DNA from 4 places in the Shinella sp. JR1-6 genome. Region 2 is predicted to be linked to each of the others. Evidence: predicted binding sites of a transcription regulator. Region 2 holds the regulator's gene; each other region holds the start of a gene.
The links. Region 2 encodes LexA, which represses DNA repair genes until DNA is damaged. Its sites were predicted from a motif close to TGTTCNNNNTGTGTTCNG; they were not measured.
Positions count from the first base shown of each region.

Region 1: a site for LexA is predicted at 2,277-2,294, ahead of parE (DNA topoisomerase IV subunit B). Genes of this name have one in related genera too.
Region 3: a site for LexA is predicted at 2,026-2,043, ahead of EXZ48_RS14010 (DNA recombination protein RmuC). Genes of this name have one in related genera too.
Region 4: a site for LexA is predicted at 1,729-1,746, ahead of EXZ48_RS08320 (ribonuclease). Genes of this name have one in related genera too.

Region 1 covers NZ_SHMI01000005.1:355,800-360,087, forward strand. Annotated here, with positions in the region: gene secG (preprotein translocase subunit SecG) at 1-181, opposite strand, end outside; gene tpiA (triose-phosphate isomerase) at 302-1,072, opposite strand; gene EXZ48_RS11660 (alpha/beta hydrolase) at 1,126-2,010, opposite strand; gene parE (DNA topoisomerase IV subunit B) at 2,299-4,288, shown strand, end outside.
Region 2 covers NZ_SHMI01000005.1:168,717-173,004, reverse strand. Annotated here, with positions in the region: gene EXZ48_RS10745 (helix-turn-helix domain-containing protein) at 1-774, opposite strand, end outside; gene EXZ48_RS10740 (helix-turn-helix domain-containing protein) at 1,087-1,662, shown strand; gene lexA (transcriptional repressor LexA) at 1,990-2,715, shown strand; gene EXZ48_RS10730 (ComEC/Rec2 family competence protein) at 2,709-4,288, opposite strand, start outside.
Region 3 covers NZ_SHMI01000006.1:353,638-357,925, forward strand. Annotated here, with positions in the region: gene truA (tRNA pseudouridine(38-40) synthase TruA) at 1-392, opposite strand, end outside; gene fmt (methionyl-tRNA formyltransferase) at 392-1,336, opposite strand; gene def (peptide deformylase) at 1,427-1,951, opposite strand; gene EXZ48_RS14010 (DNA recombination protein RmuC) at 2,097-3,269, shown strand; gene EXZ48_RS14015 (ribokinase) at 3,314-4,213, shown strand.
Region 4 covers NZ_SHMI01000004.1:131,540-135,827, reverse strand. Annotated here, with positions in the region: gene ettA (energy-dependent translational throttle protein EttA) at 1-763, opposite strand, end outside; gene EXZ48_RS08320 (ribonuclease) at 967-1,713, opposite strand; gene EXZ48_RS08315 (lysophospholipase) at 1,858-2,847, shown strand; gene EXZ48_RS08310 (DMT family transporter) at 2,844-3,791, shown strand; gene EXZ48_RS08305 (CaiB/BaiF CoA-transferase family protein) at 3,962-4,288, shown strand, end outside.

The DNA.
Region 1 (4,288 bases), 190 kb from region 2:
CGAAGAACAGCGTGGCAAGGATCGCCGTGGTGCGCGTCAGGGCATTGGCCGTGCCGCGCGCCGACATGAAGCCGGAGCCGCCACCGATGCCGAGGCCGCCGCCTTCAGACCGCTGAATCAGCACGACGCCGATCAGCGCGACGACGACCATGAGATAGATGACGAGCAAGATGGTCTGCATGTTTTCGGTATCCCGGCCAGATGGCCCAAATGTCAGGTTTGCGGCTCAATATACCAAGCCGCGCACCATTCCAAGCCCTAGGTGTCGATCCGTCTGCCCTTTTCGGGCCGACGGAAGGGATCAGGCGGTCAGCGCTTCATATGCGCGGTAGATGGCGAGGAAATCGTCGGATTTCAAGCTCGCCCCGCCGATCAGCGCGCCGTCGACATTGGCGACGCCCATCAGTTCCTGTGCATTGCCCGGCTTCACCGAGCCGCCATAGAGGATGCGCATCTTGGTGCCCTCGCCGGCAAAACGGCCGGCCAGCTCCGCGCGCATGAAGGCGTGCGCTTCCTCGACGTCACCGGCCGTCGGCGTCAGGCCGGTGCCGATCGCCCAGACGGGCTCATAGGCGATCACGGTGTTTTCTGCCGTTGCGCCATCCGGCACGGAGGCTGCAAGCTGCGTCTTCAGCACGTCGAGTGTCTTGCCCGCCTTGCGCTCGTCGCCGGTCTCGCCGATGCAGATGATCGCGACGAGGTCGTTCGCATAGGCGATCTCCGCCTTGGCACGCACCAAAGCGTCGCTTTCCTTGTGGTCGGTGCGGCGCTCGGAATGGCCGACGATGACATGGGTGCCGAAGCAGTCGGCGATCATTTCCGCCGAGACGTCGCCGGTATGGGCGCCGGAGGCCTTTTCGTGGCAGTCCTGCGCGCCGATCATCAGCGGACTGTCGTCGCAGAGCGCCGTCGCGACATAGAGCAGCGTCGCCGGCGGGCAGATCAGCGTCTCGACCTTGTCGGAAAGCGGCCCCTTCACGCCTTCGGCCATCGCCTTGATCTGGTCGAGCGATGCGCGCGTGCCGTTCATCTTCCAGTTCCCGGCAACGAGCGGGGTTACATCCGGTGTCATGAGACCTCCCTGTCCTTGAAATTCGTGTGGTTTGCGGCGTAGCAAATCGGCGCCTATTGCGCAAACAACCAGTTGAGCGTCTCGCGCCAGTCGGTCATGCGCACGGGCGTGCCGTGGCCACCGGTCTGGAACAGCACGAAGCGCGCCGGCACACCGGCCTTGCGCAGCCGGCGGAACACCGCGATCTGGTCGTTTGCGGCATAGACGCTGTCGCTGTCGCCATGGGTGAAGAACACCGGCAGCTTCGCCTTGAAGGCCGGCGTCTTGCCGTAGTCGCCGTCCGCCGCCCCGCCCATCAGCACCATGCCGGCAAGGCTTTTCACCGCCGCCGGATCGCGCGCCACGCGGGCGCAGATGAAGCTGCCCATCGAGGCGCAGGCGAGGATGACCGGGGCATCCGGCGAAAGCGCCTTGGCCGTCAGGATGAGGCCGGAGATGCGCGCGGCGCCCTTGTCGTCGAAGGAGGGAACGCTCGGGGCGTAATAGACCCCGCCATTCTGCAGGGCGAGGTTCTTCAGCCGGTTGAAATTGCCGCCGAAATTCCAGTCGTTGTTGCCGAGCCGCCGGTCGCCGCCGCGGCCGTGGATGAAGATGACCGTGAAGGCCGCGCCCTCCCCCTTGCCGGTCATCGCGACGTCGATCGGCCCGGCCGGCGTGTCGATCGTCACATTCTTCTGCCCCTTCTTCACCGCGGTCGAGACATAGGCCGCCTTCACCCGGCGCTCCGGCACCTGGTCACGACCGTTGATGTCGCGCAGTTCCTGGTAGTCGACGACCGTGAGCGCCCCGTCGTCGCTCGTCTCCACAACGGTGCCGTAGCCGAACAGGTCGTCTTTCCAGGGCTTCAGGCTCAGCGCCGCCGCCTCGCCGGCCATCGAGCAGGCAAGGGCCGCGGCCCAAAACAGCCGGGAAAGGCAATGAACTGTGGACTGACGCATGAACTGTGGCTCCCTGGAGGCTGCGATACTTGCCATCCGCCCGCCCGCAACGCAATCCTCCGCCAGCGGTTGGCGCGGCTTGGCGCATCCTTGAGGCCGGTCAGACCATCCGGCATCGCACGAATGCGGCCGAAGGCGGACGGGGCGGCACGCCGTCCCGGCATCGCGAAAGCCCACGGAATCTGGCAGAGTCGCAAGTGATTCGCTAAACGACATTTTTTGCGCCAGACCCCGGTCCGTCACGGACCGGCGGGGAAACTGGCAAACGGAACAAAATCTGAACGGCCCATGCAAGACGACAGCAACGACCTCTTCGCCAACATGCCCTCCCAGCCCGCCACGCCGCCGGTCGAAAAGCCCGCTGTGGCGGCCGCCCCTGCCCGCGAGGCGCGCCCTGCCCCGCCGAGCGAAGGCACCGGCGGCTACGACGCCTCGGCGATCCGCGTGCTGGAAGGTCTCGAACCGGTCCGCATGCGCCCCGGCATGTATATCGGCGGCACGGACGAGAAGGCGCTGCACCACCTCTTCGCCGAAGTCATCGACAACTCGATGGACGAGGCCGTCGCCGGCCACGCCAATTTCATCGAGGTCAATCTCGATGCCGAAGGCTACCTGTCCGTCACCGACAACGGCCGCGGCATCCCGGTCGAGAACCATCCCCAGATGCCGGGCAAGTCGACGCTGGAGGTCATCCTCACGGTCCTGCATGCCGGCGGCAAGTTCGACGGCAAGGCCTACGAGACCTCGGGTGGCCTGCACGGCGTCGGCGTCTCGGTCGTCAACGCCCTCTCCGACCATCTCGAGGTCGAGGTCGCCCGCAACAAGAAGCTCTACCGCCAGCGCTTTTCGCGCGGCAAGCCGGTCGGCGGCCTGGAGGAGCTCGGCGACGTGCACAACCGCCGCGGCACCAAGGTGCGCTTCCATCCGGACCCGGAAATTTTTGGCGCGCACGCCCATTTCGATCCGGCCCGCGTCTTCCGCATGGCCCGGTCCAAGGCCTATCTCTTCGGCGGCGTCGAGATCCGCTGGAGCTGCGACCCGTCGCTGCTGCCCGAGGGTTCGGAAACCCCGGAAAAGGCGGTCTTCCACTTCCCCGGAGGCCTCAAGGACTATCTCCAGGCGACGCTCGGCAAGGACTACACCGTCACCCGCGAGATCTTTGCGGGCAAGAGCGAGAAATCGGGCGGCCACGGCTCGCTGGAATGGGCCGTCACCTGGTACGGCGGCGATTCGCTGATCCACTCCTACTGCAACACGATTCCGACGGCCGACGGCGGCACGCACGAGGCGGGCCTGCGCATCGCGCTCACCAAGGGCCTGAAGAATTATGCCGAGCTGACGCAGAACAAGCGTGCCGCCGCCATCACCACCGACGACGTGATGATCTCGGCCGTCGGCATGCTCTCCGTCTTCATCCGCGAGCCGGAATTCGTCGGCCAGACGAAGGACAAGCTTGCCAGCGTTGAAGCCCAGCGCATCGTAGAGAACGCGCTGCGCGACCCCTTCGACCACTATCTCGCCGACAATCCGGGCGAAGCCGCAAAGCTGCTCGACTGGGTGATCGAGCGTGCCGAAGAGCGCCTGCGCCGCCGCAAGGAAAAGGAAGTCAGCCGCAAGACCGCCGTGCGCAAGCTGCGCCTGCCGGGAAAGCTGGCCGACTGCTCGCAGAATTCCGCCGAAGGCGCCGAACTCTTCATCGTCGAAGGCGATTCGGCCGGCGGCTCGGCCAAGCAGGCGCGCAACCGTGCCAACCAGGCGATCCTCCCGCTCCGCGGCAAGATCCTCAACGTCGCCAGCGCCGGCCGTGAAAAACTCGGCGCCAACCAGCAGATCTCCGACCTGGTGCAGGCGCTCGGCTGCGGCACGCGTTCGAAATACCGCGAGGACGACCTGCGCTATGAGCGCGTCATCGTGATGACCGACGCCGACGTCGACGGTGCGCACATCGCCTCGCTGCTCATCACCTTCTTCTATCAGGAAATGCCCGACCTCATCCGTGGCGGCCATCTCTATCTCGCCGTGCCGCCGCTTTACCGCCTCAGCCAAGGCGGCAAGACGCTCTATGCCCGTGACGACCCGCATCGCGAGGAACTGATGCGCACCGTGTTCAACGGCCGCGGCAAGGTGGAGATCGGCCGCTTCAAGGGCCTCGGCGAGATGCTGCCGGCGCAGCTCAAGGAAACCACGATGGATCCGTCGAAGCGCACGCTTTTGAAAGTGGCGATCGACGACGTCGATTTCGAGGGCACCCGCACCGCCGTGGACGACCTGATGGGCA
Region 2 (4,288 bases):
ATGCCGATAGACGGCCTTAAACCGGGCTTCGGCCGACACGATGCTGTCGGGGATATTAAACAGCTTCGTGGCCTCGGTCTCATCGGTGACGACATAACCATATGCAGCGGTGAGGCGGCGCAGCTCGGCAGAAGCCATGAACCGGATCAGCTTGCGCGTGGTGCCTTTGACGATCAGCCCGCGAATGAACTGGACGATATCCTCGGCAATGGTTTCCTTGGCGATATCGTCAAAGGGAACCGTCTGCATCCACGCCCGGTTGATTAGGGCTTTCTTTTCGCCCTTGTCGCTCCGGACTTTCTGCGCAAGGCCCTGAAATCCCTCTGTTTCGAAAATCTTGATCCACTCATATAGGGTGGATTGGGTGAGCTTGCGTTTATGGCCGGTCCAGTCGAGCCGATAGGTACCGTGCAGCTTCTCGATTTCGGCCTTGCGTTCCGGGCTCCGGTACGGATGCTCCAGCGCCGGCGCGATGATGTCGTGTTTCCACGCGCGTTCCAGCCGAGCCATATCGTCACCGAGGCGGAAGCTTAAAACCGCTTTATCGGCTATTTGAAGGGTCTTTAAATGCTCTTGAAGATGGGGCGGAAGGCTGGAAACCCGTACCTGATACTGGATGCCGGAGCGACCGCCACGGCCGTGGAAGGTGCGGACTTCAAGGGCGTCGCCCCGCCATACCTGACCGCTTCTTGCCAATGAAAGTGCGCGGCGCGCTTTACGAAATGATATTCCTGCCACTTGGGCAAAGTCGTCTGCCGTAAGCCAGTTCGACATTTAGGCCGCCCGTCGTTCGATAGCTTTCAAGATCGTCTCCACGAGACGTTTGGCGTTCTCGCTACAAATGTCGCCGCTTAGTGACTGTTCAGCGGTCCTGCGAACAACGCCATTGGCTTTGCACCATGCATTGAAGGAGGAACCTTGAAGGATGAACTCTACGCGAACGTAGACCAGAAGCTCCTTCGAAGGAGTTTTGGATTTGGCTTTCATTTCAAGGCACACCTTGATAAAACTGCATTATGCAGACCGCATGTCCGCACAATGCAGATGTCATGCGGCTCCGTCCGCATTTTGTAGACGAGGGTGCCTGTGAGCGATGCGACAACGTTAAATGTGCCAGAGATTTTGGATCGGATGAAAGCGGCGTGTGGCATAAACACGGATGCCAATCTCGCTACTCATCTTGGAGTTTCAAACAAAACAGTTTCCTCATGGCGATCCAGAAATTCCTTGCCAATCGAGGCAGTCCTCCAGCTAACTGTAGAGACTGGCCGCAAGATCGATTTCTTTCTCTTCGGTGAAGATCGCACGCCTCTGTCGGGCGAAGATTTTGTTCAGCTTTTTAAGTTTGAAGATTTAACAATCAGAGATTTTGAGATCGCCGGAGAGGCCATAATCGCTGAATTGCTCGGTCAATTTGCGGCCGAGGAATTGGCGTTCATGAGCGAGAGCGAGGTAACCGAGGCTGGGAAAAGCTTAGGGGCGGCAATTCTGCGTACCCTTGCATTGGTTCGACATGAGCGGCGGTCGCTTCTTGACAGTGGTAAGATGGATGAAGCCGCATTCGATGAGTATGGTCGAAAGAGTTTCCGCAGTGATTTACCTCATTTCATAAGAGCAATTGAAAACCGGACGGAGCGCCGCAAAAAGCAGGGTCCGCAATAGGGTCCGCAATCCCACGTGGGGTGATCGGCCATGAAGGTTAAGGGCCGCAATAATCGTTGTATTTTCAATTAGTTATTATATCCGCTGGAATGGCCGTGTTTGGGGTTACCAATTGGCGCATTGGGAACCCCCACTTTCGCGGCAAAAGCCCTTTAAAAACAAGGCAGCGCCTGTTTTTGAATTCCAGATTATCTATGCGCGCTATTCCGGATTAGCTCGCGCGCCTCCACCAGTACTATTATTGTTTCAGCAGCCCCTTGCAGAACACATATGGAACAGATAGTGTCTGTTCTGGATTTGTTTCACTCGATTCTCGGTGGAGGAGCCATGCTCACGCGGAAACAACAGGAACTTCTCCTGTTCATTCATGAACGGATGAAGGAGTCCGGTATTCCTCCCTCCTTCGACGAGATGAAGGACGCGCTGGATCTCGCGTCGAAATCGGGCATCCACCGCCTCATCACGGCGCTGGAGGAACGCGGCTTCATCCGGCGCCTGCCGAACCGGGCCCGCGCGCTCGAGGTGATAAAGCTTCCCGAAGCCTATGCCCAGAGCCTGCAGCCGCGCCGCGGCTTTTCACCTGCCGTCATCGAGGGCAGTCGCGGCAAGCAGCCCCCCGCTCCCGTCGCCGCCCCGCCGCGGCGCACGCCCGTGGCCGAGGTTTCCTCATCCGTCTCCGTTCCTGTCATGGGCCGCATCGCTGCCGGCGTGCCGATCTCCGCCATCCAGAACAACACCCATGACATCACCGTTCCAGCCGAGATGATCGGCAACGGCGATCACTATGCGCTGGAGGTCAAGGGCGATTCGATGATCGAGGCCGGCATTCTCGATGGCGACACGGTGATCATCCGCACGGCGAGCAGCGCCAATCCCGGCGAAATCATCGTGGCGCTTGTCGACGACGAGGAAGCCACGCTGAAGCGCTTCCGCCGCAAGGGCGCGTCGATCGCGCTCGAAGCGGCAAACCCCGCCTACGAGACCCGCATCTTCGGGCCGGACCGGGTAAAAATCCAGGGCAAGCTGGTTGGCCTCATTCGCCGCTATCACTGATCGCCCTGCGGATCGAAACTGCCTGTGCGCCAGTCGTAGCTGCGGTGGCGGGCCCAGGGCCGGTCGAGACTTTCCACGGCTGGTGTGACCTGCGCAGCTGAAAAGATGTTGGATAGGCCTTCGGCGTCCGGGTGGATTTCGAGGGCGCCGGTTCGCCTCAGGTGACGCGCCGTCACCAGGCGCGCACCCGAGCGGCAAGCCTCGAGCCGCAGGGCCAGGGACACGACGACGAGGTCGGCAGCGTCGCAGGCCGTGCCCAGGAAGGCGACGTCGTCGAGGGTCACGATCCGCCAGCCGCTTGGCGAGACGGCGGCACAGAAGGCCTTTGCCTCGCAGACGAAGCCATTGCCGGCCCGGGCCTCCGCGAGCGCGGACGCCATGGCGTCCCTCGCCTTCTGCCGGTCGGCCGTGCGCCGGGGCTTGTTTCGGCTTTCTGCAGCACCCGTGGTGCTGACGGCTTCTTCAAGGGTCAAGCCGGCGCTTCTGCGGATCTCCGGTTTTACAAGTTCGCCGAGCCGAAGGGCGCGCCGCCACTGCGAATAGATGAAGTCTGGCGGTCTTGCCCGGTTTGTGGCGACGGTTTCGCCGCGAAGGATGGCAACGAGGCGGCCATCCTCGGACACCAGCGCTTCCGGCGTGGCACCTCCAGCCGGAAAGCAGGCGATGGCGAGGCCGATCCCGACAAGCAGCGTTCCCGCATGGCGCAGCCGCGTGCGCAGGATGCAGACAAGCCCGCCACCAAGGCCGATCAGCAGGAACGCAATCGAGGGAATGCGGCCGGTGACGATCTCGCCCTTCCAGCTCGCAACCCATGTCGACAGCGCGATCATCCACTCGATGCCCTTGCCCATGATCGCGAAGGGCACGCCATCGAGGCCGAAAGGCATGAGCAGTACGGCGATGAGGCCGAAGGGCATGACGATCGCGCTGATGACAGGCATGGCGAGCAAGTTGCCGGCAAGTCCATAGGCCGGGATGCGATGGAAATGGCCGATGGAATAGATCAGGGTCGAGAACCCGCCGATCAGCGAGGACAGGAGCAGCCCGCCGAAGAAGCGCCCCAGCGCACCACCGAACAGTTTCAGGCGCCCTCCCTCGCCCTCGCGGCGGACAGGACGTTCCCGCCAGGCCGCATAGCCGGCGACGAGCCCGAGCGTTGCGGCATAGGACATCTGGAAGCCCGGATTGGTGACGGCCGACGGTGTCACGGCAAGGATGACGATGGCCGAGAGTGCCACGTTGCGCAGGCTGATCGCCGCACGGCCGAACAGCACCGCCACCAGCATGATGCAGATCATGATCCACGAGCGCACGGCGGAGATCGCACCGCCCGAAACGAGGATATAGAGCGTCACCATGACGAGCGCGCCGGCGGCGGCAATCTTCTTGGCGGGATAGCGTTCGGAAAAGCCCGGGATCAGTGCCATCAGAACGCGGGCGCCGACGAGGAAAGTGCCAGCGGCGAGCACCATGTTGAGCCCGGAAATGGCCAGCACATGGGCAAGCCCCGCCTCTCGCAATGCCTCCACCGTTTCCGGGCTGATCGCCCGCTGCTCCGCCGTCACCAGGGCCG
Region 3 (4,288 bases), on a different contig from region 2:
GCCCGGTTCGCCTCCAGCGCCAACGGCGCCGGGCGTGAGATGATGCGGTAGAGATAGTGCCGCTTCACCGCCGAGAAGCGGGCGTCGAAATCATCGGGCACCTCAGCGGCATCGAGGATCACGACCCGCTCGCGGGCCATGCCGAGATGGGCGTTGAGCGCGTTGCGCAGCGTGTGGTCCTTCCATACCCGTGAAAGATCCGCATGGGCCACCTGCCCCATGGCATGCACGCCGGAATCCGTGCGCCCCGCGCCGCGGATCGAGACGGCCTCGCCCGTCAGCGACAGGATGGCCGCCTCGATGGCCCCCTGCACGGAGTGCCCGTTGTCCTGCCTCTGCCAGCCGACATAGGGCGTGCCGTCATACTCGATGCGGAGGCGGTAGCGCGGCATCAGCCGATGACCTGGCCGGCCGCGACCGGCGTGCCGCGAAGGAAATCCGCTGCGTCGAGCGGCTTGCCGCCCGCCTTCTGCAGGCGCACGAGCCGCACGGCTTCGCCATCACCGCAGGCGACCGTGAGCCGGTCGTCGAGAACCGTGCCGGCAGCCTTCGCCGTGGTTTCACTCGCCCGCGCACTCGCCAGCACCTTCACCCGCTCCGACTTGCCGCCGACCGGCAGCTCGAACCAGGCGCCGGGTAAGGGCGAGAGACCGCGGATATGGTTGTGCACATCGCCGGCCGGGCGGGAAAAATCGATGCGGGTCTCGGTCTTGTCGATCTTGGCGGCGTAGAGCACGCCCGTCTCGGCTTGCGGGGTCAACGGCAGGTCGCCGGCCTCCAGCTTTGCCATGGCCTCCGTCATCAGGGCGCCACCTGCCTGCATCAGGGCGTCATGCAGCTCGCCGGCCGTCATGCCGTCGCCGATCGCCACCCGGCGGGTGAGCGCGACCGGGCCGGTATCAAGCCCCTTTTCCATCTGCATGACCATCATGCCGGTTTCCGCATCACCCGCCATGATCGCCCGCTGGATGGGTGCCGCGCCGCGCCAGCGGGGCAGCAGCGAGGCATGGCCGTTGTAGCAGCCGAGCCGGGTACCGGTCAGGATCGCCTCCGGCAGCAGGAGACCATAGGCGACGACGACGGCGACGTCCGCCTTCAGCGCGTGAAAGGCCGCGCGATCGGCCTCCTCGCGGAAATTGAGCGGCGTGAAGACCGGAAGCCCAAGCTTTTCCGCCGCCTGGTGCACCGGCGACTTCACCAGTTCGAGGCCACGGCGGCCGGCCGGGCGGGGCGGCTGCGAATAGACGGCGACGATCTCGTGGCCGGCTTTCACCAACGCCTCCAGCGTCGGCACGGAGAAATCCGGCGTGCCCATGAAGATGATGCGAAGGGCCATCGGTCAGCCTCCATGAAAGCAATACCGGCAAAGGCGCGAAGCGTTTTGCCTCGGCATTGCGGGAAAACGGAAACCTGGGCGGTTGTCGCCTCAGAGCGCCTTGCTGCCACGCAGCTTCGCCGCCTTGGTGAATTTGCGGATCACCATCTCGCGCTTCAGCTTCGAAATATGGTCGATGAACAGCACGCCGTTGAGGTGATCGATCTCGTGCTGAAGACAGGTCGCCAGCAGCCCGTCGGCCTCCGTCAGCTGCTCCTTGCCGTCCCGGTCGAGGTGCTTGACGGTGATGACGGCAGGACGCTCGACCTCGGCATAATAGTCCGGGATCGACAGGCAACCCTCCTCGTAGACCGAGCGGGTATCCGAAGCGGAGACGACTTCCGGATTGATGAAGACGAGTGGCTTCTTGTCCTCGCCCTCCTTCGAGACGTCGAGCACCAGCATGCGGCGCGCCACACCGATCTGGATGGCGGCAAGGCCGATGCCCGGCGCATCGTACATGGTTTCCAGCATGTCGTCGGCGAGCTTCTTCACCTCGCTGTCGATGGTCTCGATGGGCTTCGAAACCTGGCGGAGGATCGGATCGGGAAGGATAATCAGCGGCTTGATGGTCATGCGCCTCCTTAGCGCGGTTTTTTGACGCTTTCAATCGGCTTCGACTGCCGCCGGCGCTGCAGTGCGCGCACCTCTGTTCACGTTATGATCTGGTTTCCGCCGCAATCCGTGTTATGGTCGCGGCATGATCGATCCGACCTTTGACATGTTGCTTGCCTCCTTCCTCACTCGACTTGGCGGCCCCGGCCCGGCACTCATGCTGCTCGCAGCCGCGCTGATCGCCGTTTTCGGCCTCCTTTCGGCCCGCCGCAGCCAGGCGCGCCAGCGCGAGGCTGCGGGCATAGCGGAGTTGCGCTTTGCCGAACTCCTGAAGGCGCAGACGGAAATGCAGGGACGCGTCGCCGCCATGGCCGAGGTCTTCGGCTCCAAGCAGTCGGAAACAAACCAGGCGATCAATGCCAGGCTCGACGGCCTGACGCAGCGGCTCGGCCAGTCGATCTCAGAACAGACCCGCTCGACGCACGAAAACCTGCGCCGCCTGCAGGAACGGCTTGCCGTCATCGACAATGCGCAGAGCAACATCCAGTCACTGGCGAAAGACGTGGTCGGCCTCCAGGCGATCCTGTCGAACAAGCAGACGCGCGGCGCCTTCGGCCAGTCGCGCATGGAGACGATCATCGCCGATGCCATGCCATCGGGCGCCTACCAGTTCCAGGCGCAGCTTTCCAACGGCGTCAGACCGGATTGCACGATCCGCATGCCGAACGGCCAGCCGCCCCTCGTCATCGATGCGAAATTTCCGCTCGAGGCATGGAATGCCCTGTCGGACGGACGCTCTCCCGAGGCCGCCAAGCTCGCCGCGCAACAATTCCGCCGCGACATGGAGACCCATATCCGCGATATCGCCGAAAAGTACCTGCTGGCCGGCGAGACGCAGGACACCGCCTTCCTCTTCGTGCCCTCGGAATCGATCTTCGCCAGCATCCACGAGAATTTCGAGGCTATCGTGCAGCGGGCACACCGGGCACGCATCGTCATCGTCTCGCCATCGCTGCTGATGCTCTCCGTGCAGGTATTGCAGGCGCTTCTGAAGGATCAGCGCATGCGCGAGCAGGCCCATGTCATCCAGGGCGAGGTCGCCAGGCTGATGGACGATTTGACGCGGCTCGACGACCGGGTGCGCAAGCTTTCCGGTCATTTCACCGCAGCCCAGAAGGATGTCGACCTCATCCTGACCTCGACAGAGAAGCTCACGCGGCGCGGCGCGCGCATCGGGGACATGGATTTCGAGGCAACCGCACCGCTTTCTCCACCGGCGGAGGCGGCTGTCGAGACCCGAACGGGACAGCTTCGCCTGAGGGTGGTTGACGAAGACTGACCGCCTCGGGCAGTGTCCGGCGGAAACCATAAGGGGCACCTCTCATGATCACCGTCTTCGGCTCCATCAACATGGACCTCATCGCCACGCCAGAACGCCTGCCGAAGCCGGGCGAGACGGTGATGGGCAGCAGCTTCACCACCGCCGCTGGCGGCAAGGGCGCCAACCAGGCGCTCGCCGCCCGTCGCGCCGGCGCGATCGTACGCATGGCCGGCGCCGTGGGCGACGACCGGCTCGGCAGCCAGGCGCTGGCCCTGCTCGCCGACGCCGCCGTGGACCTCAACGGCGTACGCTCCGCCGCCGAGGCGACCGGGACGGCCCATATCCTTGTGGACGACGAGGGTGAGAACGTCATCGTCGTCGTACCGGGCGCCAACGGCACCGTCAGCGAGGAGGACGCCAAGCGCACCGTCGGCGGCATGACGCGTGGCGACTATCTGATGCTGCAGTTCGAAATTCCCAATGCCGCCATCGAAGCCGCGCTCGTCAGCGCCAAGCAGAAGGGCGCCATCTCGGTCGTCAACATCGCGCCGTTCAGCGCCGATGCCCGCCGCCTCGGCGCGATGGCCGATATCCTCGTCGCCAATGAAACGGAATTCGACCTCTTCGTCGGCAAGGGCGAGCTCTCCGACGAGGCGCGCGAGACGACGATGCGCGCACTGCATGCCGACAGCGGCCAGACGATCATCGTAACGCTTGGCGCCGATGGCGTCGTCGCGATCCGCAAGAACGAGATCTTCCGCGCCGCCGGCCTCAAGATCGAGCCTGTCGATACGGTGGGGGCGGGCGATACGTTCTGCGGCTATCTTGCCGCCTCGCTCGATGCCGGCCTCGGCTTCAAGGAGGCGCTGCGCCGTGCAGCCGTCGCCGGATCGCTCGCCTGCCTGAAGCCCGGCGCCCAGCCCTCCATCCCCTTCGCTCCCGCCGTCGACGCCGAAATCTGACGTCGATGCGGCGGCTCCGCCCGCCGGATTTCGCAATTGGCACATCGGGCGTCGCATTGGCTGCGGCGCCTGAAA
Region 4 (4,288 bases), on a different contig from region 2:
CGCGGCTCTCCTGCTTCATGCGCTTGGCCTTGGCCTGGAGATAGGCAGAGTAGTTGCCTTCGTAGGGAATGCCGCGGCCGCGGTCGAGCTCGAGGATCCAGCCCGTCACGTTGTCGAGGAAGTAGCGATCGTGGGTGATCATCATCACGGCGCCCGGATAATCGCGCAGGTGCTTTTCCAGCCAGGCGATGGTTTCGGCATCGAGATGGTTGGTCGGTTCGTCGAGCAGCAGGAGGTCCGGCTGCGACAGCAGCAGGCGGCAGAGCGCGATGCGGCGGCGTTCGCCCCCCGACAGCAGCGTGACGTCAGAATCCTTCGGCGGGCAGCGCAGCGCTTCCATCGCCATCTCGACCTGCTGTTCCAGGTCCCAGAGATTCTGGCTGTCGATGATATCCTGGAGCTTGGCGCCCTCGTCCGCCGTCTCGTCGGAATAGTTCATCATCAGCTCGTTGTAGCGGTCGATGATGGCGGTCTTGTCGGCAACGCCGACCATGACGTTCTCGAAGGCGGTCTTGGTCGGGTCGAGATGCGGTTCCTGCTCCAGGTAACCGACGGTCGCACCGTCGGCGAGCCAGGCTTCGCCGGTATATTCCTTGTCCTGGCCGGCAATGATGCGCAGCACCGTCGACTTACCCGCGCCGTTCGGGCCGAGGATGCCGATCTTGGCATCGGGATAGAAAGACAGGTTGACGTTTTCGAGAATTTTCTTGGCGCCGTAGGCCTTGTTGAGCCCCGACATGTGGTAGATGAATTGACGTGCCATGCAAACGCGCTCCGGATCGGACAAATTTGCCCGCTATGTAGGCGAATTCTCCGCCCGCGGCAATGTAAGAAAGCCGCACTGCGCCCCACGGCGAAAACCCCGCCCCGCATCCTGTTGATACCGTCGGCAAGCGACACGGTGCCCAAATCCGACCGGTATCTCGCCAGTCCGGGCTGAAGGACACCCCGCCCGCTCGCGCTGCCCTACCCCGCCTGCCCCGGGCCCGTCACACCCTCGGTGCACCGCGACTTCGTCGGGACGGCGGCGGCGATGCGCTCGGCCAGCGTCGGACCATCGCCGGCAAGGCCGATGGTGAGGCCGGTCACGACGGAGCCGCCCTCCGTCTTGCGGCAGCTGAGCCGCACGCGCTCGCCGGCCCCCTTGCCGAAGGCGGCGTCGAAGGCGGCCCGCACTTCGGCAAGGGTGACCGCCGCCCCCGCCTTCTGTGAAAAGAGCGCACGCACCGGCGAGGCGTTGAGCGTATCGAGCAGGTCGAGCGAGCGGCTGTAGTAGATCTCCGGGGACACCGCGACGCAGCTGCCGCTGCGCAGCCATTGCTGGCGGTCGAGGCCGAGGCGCGCGGCGGGCATGGCCGCCATCAGGCGCTCCTTCGTGACGGAAGCGAGCACGATATCCGGCAACTCCGTCCACTTGCCCTTGCGGGCCCTTTGCTTGAGCGCCGCCTCGATGCCGCAATAGCTCTTGCGCACCTGGAACCGGCTGAGCAGCGAGAACTGCCGGGCCGCCGGCGCATTCGTGGAGAAATCCGCACAGCCGCGGCTCTTCGGCCGGGCGGCGCAGTAGCCTTTCTGCCAGCTGACGGACAGCACCTCGCGGCCCTCTCTGCTCGCCGGTACGGTCTGGGCGGCCGCGGGACTTGCGAGGAAAAGGAGGCACGCAGCAAGGAGGGAAAGGGCGGCTTTGAAAATCAGTGCGGCATTGGTCATCATGACCGGCTCCCGAACAAGAACAAAACAAGATCATATACAACCAAAAATCCATAAAATGCAACCATAAATCGGAAAAATCACGACATGCGGGAGAAAGCGTAAAAATACACGCCGTATCCCGTTGTCTTTCATCGGCAAATCGCGTTGACCTTGCCGAAACGGGAGGACAGACCGGTGTTTTCGCTGGCTTCGATGCTGCAAAGTCCAAGTGGAGCGAGCCTTGCACTGCGGCACGAGGCCGCCCGGGGCGAGGCGCGCGGCATCCTGCTCGTCAGCCACGGCCTCGCCGAGCACAGCGCACGCTACGCGGAATTTGCCGGACGCCTGGCGGCGGAAGGGTTTCATGTCTATGCCCACGACCATCGCGGCCACGGCTTCACCACCGCGCCGGACGCCCCGCGCGGCCAGTTCGCGCCCAAGGACGGCATCGCCCGGGTGATCGCGGACCTGCGCGCCGTGCGCGACCATGCGGCGGCGCGGCATCCGGGCCTGCCGGTCGTGCTCTTCGGCCATTCGATGGGCGGCCTGCTGGCCCTCGCCTTCGCGCAGGCGCATCCTGGCGATATCGACGCGCTCGCGGTGTGGAACTCCAATCTCGAACCGGGGTTTTCCGGACGCGTGGCGCAGGTCGTGCTGGCGGCAGAACGCATGCTGAAGGGATCCGATGTGCCGAGCGGCCTGCTGCCGCGCCTGACCTTCGGCACCTGGGGCCGCGCCATCGCGAACCGCCGTACGGATTTCGACTGGCTGTCGCATAACCCCGCCGAGGTGGACGCCTATATCGCCGACCCGCTCTGCGGCTTCGACGTCAACGTCGCGATGTGGATCGACATCTTCGCCGTCACCTTCGCCAATGCCTCGGCGGAAGGGATTGCACGCCTGCCGAAGCGCTTGCCGATCCATCTCGTCGGCGGCGAGGAGGACCCGGCGACGGATTTCGGCCACGCGGTGCACGCCTTTGCCGGGCGACTGAAAAAATCGCGGCTTGAGGACATCACCACAACAGTCTATCGCGGCATGCGTCACGAAACGCTCAAGGAGAGCCGGCCGCTCCGCGATCCCGCCGTCGACGCCTTTGCCGTCTGGTGCCGGCGGGTGGTGGACGCACGGACCCGCGCCCGGGAACACGCATGACCACATCCGCCACCATCACGCCGCTGCGCAACGAGGTCAGCTTCGGGCTCTCCCTCATGGTGCTCTCGGTTCTCATCGCGCCGATCATCGACATTTTCGCGAAACTGGCGGTCACCGCCGTGCCGGCGACCGAAATCACCTTCGTGCGCCTGCTCTTCCAGATGACCGTTCTGGGGCCGATCTGCCTCCTGCGCGGCACGCTTCTTGATGTCACCTGGCGGAAGATGGGCCTGCATGCCGCCCGCGGCCTTCTGATGGCGATCACCATGATCACCTTCGTCACACCGCTCGCCGTCATGGAACTGGCCGACGCTATCGCCATCTTCTTCGTCGAGCCGATCATCCTGACCATCCTCGGCTCGATCTTCCTCAAGGAGACCATCGGCTGGCGGCGCTACACGGCCTGCGGCGTCGGCTTCTTCGGCTCGCTGCTGGTCATCCAGCCGAGCCTGCAGGAGGTCGGCCCCATCGCGTTGCTGCCCGTCGTGTCGGCGCTCTCGCTCGCGCTGTTCTTCCTCCTGACGCGGCTCGTCGCCCAGAAGGAGGACCCCTGGTCCATGCAGTTCTATGCAGGCCTCTGGGGCGCGCTGTTCTCCGGCCTGCTCCTCCTCGTCGGCGGCAGGCTCGGCATCGCCATGCTGACGCCGGTCGTGCCCGACATGGCGAACACAATCTACATCGCCAGCGCCGCCGTCGCCGCCACCATCGCCGGCGTGCTCGGCGTCTACGCCTATCGCTCGGCCCCCGCCTCGACGCTCGCCCCGCTGCAATATCTCGAGATCGTCTCGGCGACGATCCTCGGCTGGCTCGTGTTCGGCCACCTGCCGGACGCCGTGAAATGGCTCGGCATCGCCATCATCATCGCCTCCGGCCTCTACGTCATCTGGCGCGAGCGCAAGCTCAACAAGACGGCGACGATACCGCCCGTCTCCACGCCGATCTGACCTTGCCCGCCCGCGCGAACGGCGCGGCAGGCATCATGTCAGTCTGAGCCGTCATGATCTCCCGCCGGGCGCCGTCTATCGTGTCCGGCAGCTTTTTGTTATCGAAAGGGAAACGGGCGAAAAGCCCGGCGGCCGGCCGCATTCCGGCACCGCCGAGGAGGGAGTGCACGATGGAGAAGTCGAACCTGCCGCTGTCAGGCATTAGGGTCATCGAGCTGGCGCGGGTTCTCGCCGGACCCTGGGCCGGGCAGATGCTGGCCGATATGGGCGCCGATGTCATCAAGATCGAAAACCCCGACGGCGGCGACGACACGCGCGCCTGGGGCCCGCCCTTCGTGACCGGCAGCGACGGCGAGAACCTGTCCGCCGCCTATTACCACTCCACCAATCGCGGCAAGCGCTCTATCGCAGTCGACCTCAAGACCGAGGAAGGCCGCGCCGTCGTCCACCGCCTTGTCGCGACGGCCGATGTCGTCATCGAGAACTTCAAGGTCGGC